DNA from 2 places in the Sagittula sp. NFXS13 genome. Region 2 is predicted to be linked to the other one. Evidence: riboswitches for the same ligand, from Rfam matches in the RefSeq annotation. Region 2 holds a riboswitch; the other holds the start of a gene.
The links. Region 2 has a riboswitch for thiamine pyrophosphate ahead of J4E08_RS02050 (YkoF family thiamine/hydroxymethylpyrimidine-binding protein). Riboswitches for the same ligand answer to the same signal wherever they lie in the genome.
Positions count from the first base shown of each region.

Region 1 (3,303 bases), on a different contig from region 2:
CGAGTTTCTGTGCCTCGGGGCGGCCCCGAAGGGAGAGCATTGCCCACGTGCCAACGACCGGTCCCGGCACCAGGAACAAAAAGGCCCACTGCCATCCGCCGATCCACTGTGCAAAGATGGGCAGCGCCCAGATCGAAACGACCGTCAGGCCAAAGCCGATCCCCATCTGGAGTGCGAGCGCTGTGCCAACGAAGGCACTGTCGGCGAGTTCTGTCACGGCTGCCGAGAACTGTGCACTGTCGCCGATGACTGTCACGCCCCACAGGAGCGCCAGCAGCGCAAGCAGAAGTGGCGGCCCGTCGAAGAAGACACCGATCAGCATCGCGCAGGCACCCGACACGATCATCATGCCCGCGCAGGTCAGGCAGCGCCCGATCCGATCCGAAAGCCAGCCCCCGGCAAGGCACCCGATCACCCCGGATGCGACCACAACGAAGCTCAGCATCGAAGGAGAGCCGAAGGGGAACGGGTGCACCCCCGCTTCTGCCGCGGCGGCAAAGGCGAGAAACCAGGCCCACATGGCGTAAAGCTCCCACATATGGCCAAAGTAGCCGATGTTGGCGAGCAGAAGTGGCCGATCGGTAAAGACGGTAAGGGACTGGCGCGGGTTGAAGGTGGCTCTGCCAAATGGATTTGGTCCCTCACGTACAAAGAGGCCAAATATCAACGCGCCACCCAGGGCAGAGGCCGAAGTGGCCCAGACCACCGAATGCCAATCGACGCCATCGGCCACTGCACGCACAAGATGGGGCATGGAGGAGCCGAAGGTCAGCGCCCCGATCAGAAACCCGAGCGCGAGGCCCCTGCCCTTTACGAACCAGGTCGCCATGAGCTTGAGCGCCGGCGGATAGACCCCGGCAAGCGCAACGCCCGTCACGAAACGGGCAATCACCGCGGTGTCCGGGCCGACCACTAGCAGCGCAGCATTCGACGACGCCGCCAGAAGCGCCGCACCGGTCATCAGGCGGTGCATGGGCAGGATGTCGGGCAGGTTGACGAGAGACGCGCCCACGGCGCCCACGACAAACCCCAATTGCACGGCATTTGTCAGCCACGCCGCCTGCCCCGGAGAAAGCTGCCAGACACGGATCAGCTCGGGCACGATGGCCGTCGCCGAGAACCAGGTCGCAAGCACACCGACAACGCCGACGCAAATGATCGCCAGCATCCGCCAGCGCCCCGTGGCGTGCGGCATCACCGAAGCGTCAGTCATTGGCATTCCCTCCAGATATGCTTGCCCGGGTCGGACGCAGGGCAGAATGCCCCCGCCGATGGTCGTCGGGGCCCATGGTGTGCCCGCCAGCATGTCGGGCTTTTGCACCGGCTCGACAAGCCTCAATGTGTGGAGGCCGCGAGGTCAAAGCCGCCACATTGGCCCCGTTCATCATGATGCCCCCAAGGTCCGAACTCAACCACCCGCATGAACAGGCCGAAGCCCCCCCCGGCGGGGACAGCCCCGCGTCTTTCAATGTCGTTGCAACCATGATCGTGCAGCGCTCGAAAAGCACAAAGAACGACTTTGGTGCAATGCTTTCCCTCGTGCCCGATGGTCCGTTCCGTTCAGGGTTTCAGCATCTTTGATGCCGGGACGCACCGGCCGACAGCCCGAAACGTGACACTGCCTTCCGCGCTCGACCGCCAGACGGCCCTCCGTCCCGTTGACGATTGCGAGGGACGCCCCTGCCCGCGCTTACCCTCGAAAAAACTGCGCACGACGATCGCGGTAAAACGACCGAAGGTCAGCCAACAGCCCGCGCCCCGGTGGTCCCTGCGAGACGTGCCTATCGACATTCCAAAAGACATGTGCAATCCAAAGCGCACAACAGGGGCATCCGGCATCCGCCGGGTTGAGAAGCACCCTTTGAACCTGAACCGGCTCATACCGGCGGAGGAAGTTGTATGACGGTCGCCTTGTGCGGTCCTCTCTGCATCTCCGCCCAATAGGAAAGAGATGCGATGACCGATCCCTCCCGTTCCCTTTTGGCGATGCGCACCACGGCGCCGCTGATCCAGAACATCACCAATTATGTCGCCATGAACATCGCCGCCAATGTCATGTTGGCGGCGGGCGCCTCACCCGCCATGGTCCATGCCAAAGAAGAAGCCAGTGAGTTCGCGGGCCTTGCGCAGGGCTTGACCGTGAACATTGGCACGCTCGATGCGGAATGGGCGGAGTGCATGGTCCTGGCGGCGCGCGCGGCGCAGGATCATGGCACGCCCTGGGTGCTCGACCCGGTGGCCGTTGGCGCGACGGGAATGCGCCGTGCGCTTGGCCAGCGGCTGCTCGCGTTGAAGCCGACAGTGATCCGGGGCAATGCCTCAGAGATCCTCGCGCTGGCGGGCGCTGACACGCGCGGACGGGGCGCGGATGCCGCTGATGGGGTCGAGGCCGCCGAACAGGCCGCGCACGCCCTTGCGACAAAGACCGGCGGCGTTGTGGCGGTCACCGGGGCCATCGACTTTGTCACGGACGGGACGCGCACCGCCAGAGTGGCCAATGGCGACCCGATCATGACACGCGTCACCGCATTGGGCTGTGCGCTGACAGGCGTGGTGGGGGCGTTCATCACCTCCGGGTCGATCTTTGACAGCACGGTCGCGGCGCTGGCCTACTACGGTCTCGCCGGAGAGATCGCTGCCAAAACCGCACATGGACCCGGCAGTTTCCAGCCTGCCTTTCTGGATGCGCTCTACGCCATGACAGGGCCGGATCTGGACGCAGCCGCACGGATCAGCACGACATGATCCCGTCCCTTTGCTTTGTCACTGATGCCGAGGCACCCTGGACCCTGCTGGAGCAGGCCGAGCAGGCGGCGCGCGGCGGTGCGCTTTGGGTGCAGTTGCGGCACAAGACCCTTGCCGATGCGGCCTTTGCCGATCTGGCGTGCCAGATGATGGACCGGCTGTCACCGCTTGGCGCGAAACTGATCGTAAATGACCGGACAGAGATCGCGCGCGCCATTGGCGCAGCAGGTCTGCACATTGGCCAGTCCGATGGCGATCCACGTGCCGCCCGCGCCCGCATTGGGCCAGAGGCCATTCTTGGTCTCTCGATCGAAAGCGCCGAGCAGGCAGCCGCCGTGCCGCCGGGGTGCGTCGATTATCTGGGTGTCGGGCCGGTCCGGGCCACGGCGTCCAAACCGGATCACGCGCCACCGCTGGGGTGGACAGGGTTGGCAGACATCGTGTCCCGCACGGCCCTGCCCTGCATGGCCATCGGCGGACTGGGGCCAGACGATGCGACACAGGTCCGCCGTGCGGGCTGCGCCGGGATGGCCGTGGTCTCTGCCATCTCTCGGGCCA
Region 1 covers NZ_JAGEMH010000005.1:118,452-121,754, reverse strand. Annotated here, with positions in the region: gene J4E08_RS12730 (MFS transporter) at 1-1,213, opposite strand, end outside; gene J4E08_RS12725 (hypothetical protein) at 1,339-1,581, shown strand; TPP riboswitch at 1,815-1,911, shown strand; gene thiM (hydroxyethylthiazole kinase) at 1,957-2,745, shown strand; gene thiE (thiamine phosphate synthase) at 2,742-3,303, shown strand, end outside.
Region 1: linked by a shared signal. The riboswitch ahead of thiM (hydroxyethylthiazole kinase) and the one ahead of J4E08_RS02050 (YkoF family thiamine/hydroxymethylpyrimidine-binding protein) in region 2 are both predicted to bind thiamine pyrophosphate.

Region 2 (3,303 bases):
TCTCGGGGTCGAGGTTGCCGGTCGCCTCATCGGCGAGGATCAGCCCCGGCTGCGTTATCAATGCGCGGCAGATGGCAACGCGCTGCTGTTCACCACCTGACAGCGCGTTCGGATGGCTTTTCAGGCGATGCGCGATGCCGCAGGCCTCGGCCAGTGCCTGCGCCCGGTTGCGGACATCGCGATCGAGCGTCAGGCCAAGGCCGACGCGATAAGGGTACAGGATATTCTCGAAGGCGTTCAGGTAATCGACCAGCGCGAAGGTCTGGAAGATGAAGCCGATCTGCGCCGCGCGAAACCGCCTGCGCCCGCCGTCATCCAGCGCGGTCAGATCTTGGTCCGCCACCTTCAAGGCGCCGGTGTCCGGCTGTGCGAGCCCGGCAACAAGGTTCAGCAGCGTGGTCTTGCCCGTGCCGCTGGGTCCGATGATGCCGACGTGCTCGCCCTTGGCGACGTCGAGCGCAGGCACGTTCAGAGCAAACCCGGCGCGCGGGTAGGCAAAGGTCAGGTCGCGTGCGTGGATCAACTCTCCTGCTCCGGTGGGTCGACCGGGGAGGTGTTGCCCGGCGCATCGGCGTTGCGCTCCAGCGTGCCAGCATCCGTGCGGTCCACGTCCGTCAGATCGAAGCCCGCGATCTTCCAGCGCCCATCCGCCACGGCGAACCGCAGATCCGCTGCGTAGGCGTTGCCGCGCATGTGCATGTGTTCGGCGTGACCCACGACCCCCAGCACCCGCCAGCGGGCCGAGATGTTCACTGTCTCGCCGGACGGTCGCGCGCTCATCCCCAACAGCGACACTTCGTGGATTTCCTGATCGGGGTTCAGGCCGCCCCCGGCCATTGCGCCCACCCGTTCGAGGTAGAGCTGCTCCAGCGCGTCCCCCGTGGCGACCTCGGCCAGCTTGTCGTAGATCGCGGCTTCCTCCGTCTCTCCGAAGGCGGTGTAGACATCGGCGAGGATGCCCGGCAGCAGCAGCGGGCTGTTCTGCGAGAATTCCTGCCGAGACATGGAGTCGGAACTGCTTACGTCGGACGTGCTGGACACAAGATAGGGCCAGGCCCCGACGCCCAGCCCGGTCAGAACCAACGCCCCCGCGATGGTGTTTCGAATGATGTCGCGCATGAGCCCTCTTCCCGTCCCGTCAGAGTGTAGAGCCCATGGGATCATGCGCAAGGTGTCTCCAACGCGCGGGCTTGGTCTGGGGTTGCAGAAAGACCGCCAAGCCGGATCGTGCCACACGCCCGGCAAACCGGTTTCGTTCTGTCGGCGGGGCGCGGTCAATCGTAGGGGCTGCCTTTTCCACGTCATGCGCGTTTGCATTGCTTTGCTCAGGTCGCCCTGCCCCCACACATCGCATGGGATGGTCCAAAGACCGCTTTCAAGGCTGTCCGGCCATTGTCTCCTGTTGGTTTGGGTGATGGGAACGGTCTTGCGGCCAGCACACGACCGGAAATCCGCGCGCCGTTCCGCCAGAAAGATTCGCGCACCCGGGCGAGAAAGCCCACCTCAGAGACGGCACCGACCGCGGCTCGCTTCAGTGACCCAATGTGTGGCCGCTTGCAGACCAACGCATGGCGAGCATGGCTGAGATTGTCTTCGTTCCGCGCGAGCAGGCAGGCGTTTCAAACTGATGTAAAGACACTCGCTTGACATCAAATGGCGGTTGAACAATGGTGCGCGCATATAACCGGGGGTGCTCCGAGCGGAGCTGAGATGCGCGACATGCGTGAACCCTTCACAGCTGATCTGGATAATGCCAGCGGAGCGAGGTGCTACCATGTTCATAGGCGCGCAAGTGTCACTTTATCCGATGACATCCGATTTCGTGGACGTCATCACCACCGGGCTGGACGCCCTGTCCCCCTATAAATCCGACCTGAGGATCGAGACCGACGACATGTCGACGCTCATGGTCGGCGCACCCGGACCGCTGTTCGACGCGATCCGGGACCTGTTTTCCGCCGCAGCCAAGCGGCCCGAACATGTGACCATGCACGTGACCCTGTCGCGCGGTTGCCCCGGTGAGCCGGATGACCCGAATTGCCGGTGCGACACGCTTGCGCGCGCGCAGGACCAGTCCTTGGCCGAGCGGCAGACACTGGCGGCGCACGCCGTCAAGGACGCGCCCGATATGGGTGTCGGGATAGATGTGCAATTCTCGCTCTATGTCATGGGCGCGGGTGGCCATATGGACGAAATCTATGGCTGCATCGACTTCCTGAAGGACAGCGGCACGTTCCTGCGGTCCAAGAATTTCTGCACGCGGTTGCGCGGTGATGCGGGCGCGGTCTTCGAAACGCTGCGCCAGGCCTTTCTGCGGTTCGGCCCGGCGGAAGGCCATGTGACCATCGACCTGACAGCCTCGGCCAACAGCCCCAGCCTCGGCTGAGCGGGCTGCCACACGCGGGCATCATGCGCCCGCGACAGGCTTGTCATGAAGTATCTTGGTCAGATCCTACCGGCCCTCGTGGTCATCTGCGTCTTTCTTGGCGGCTGGGAAGGCTATGTCGCGCTGACGGATGCCTCGTCGCTTGTGTTGCCCGCCCCGAGCGACGTCGTGAATGGGCTGTTGGTCGAGCGGTCCGCGATCGCGCGGCACGCGGCGGCCACATTGGGTGTCGCGGGCGTGGGCTTTGCCCTGTCGGTGCTGTTCGCTTTCGCCGTCTCCATCGTGCTTCACTTCTCGGGCTGGCTGCGCCGGGGGCTGCTGCCGCTTCTGGTCGCCAGCCAGACCGTGCCGATCGTCGCCCTTGCCCCGCTGATGGTGCTTTGGTTCGGCTTCGGCCTGCTGCCCAAGGTGCTGCTGGTGATCCTTGTCACCTTCTTTCCGATGGTGGTCAGCCTTGTCGCCGGCTACGCGAGCCTGCCGCGTCCGTTTCGCGATCAGCTGGTCTCCATGGGTGCGACACCGTGGACAGTCTATCGCCGGGCCACGCTGCCCTCGGCACGGGGGCATTTCTTTTCCGGGCTCAGGATTTCGGCGACCTATGCCATCGTTGCCACGATCTTTGCCGAATATGCCGGCGCGCGGCAGGGGCTCGGCATCTACATCCTGTCGGCAAAGAACAATTTCCGGGCGGATCTTGTGCTGTCGGCGGTGTTGGTGTCGGCCTGTCTCACGCTTGCGCTTCTGGCGATCATCCACGGGATCGAACGGGCCACGGGCCGCCGGTACCGGAGGAACGCGCATGCTTGAACTGCAAGGTCTTACGGTGTGTGCCGGGTCAGAACCGCTGGTCGAGGATGTGTCGCTCGACCTTGTCGAGGGCAGCCTGACGTGTCTGATCGGCCCATCAGGCTGCGGCA
Region 2 covers NZ_JAGEMH010000001.1:428,838-432,140, reverse strand. Annotated here, with positions in the region: gene J4E08_RS02060 (ABC transporter ATP-binding protein) at 1-523, opposite strand, end outside; gene J4E08_RS02055 (hypothetical protein) at 520-1,119, opposite strand; TPP riboswitch at 1,677-1,782, shown strand; gene J4E08_RS02050 (YkoF family thiamine/hydroxymethylpyrimidine-binding protein) at 1,775-2,386, shown strand; gene J4E08_RS02045 (ABC transporter permease) at 2,432-3,193, shown strand; gene J4E08_RS02040 (ABC transporter ATP-binding protein) at 3,186-3,303, shown strand, end outside.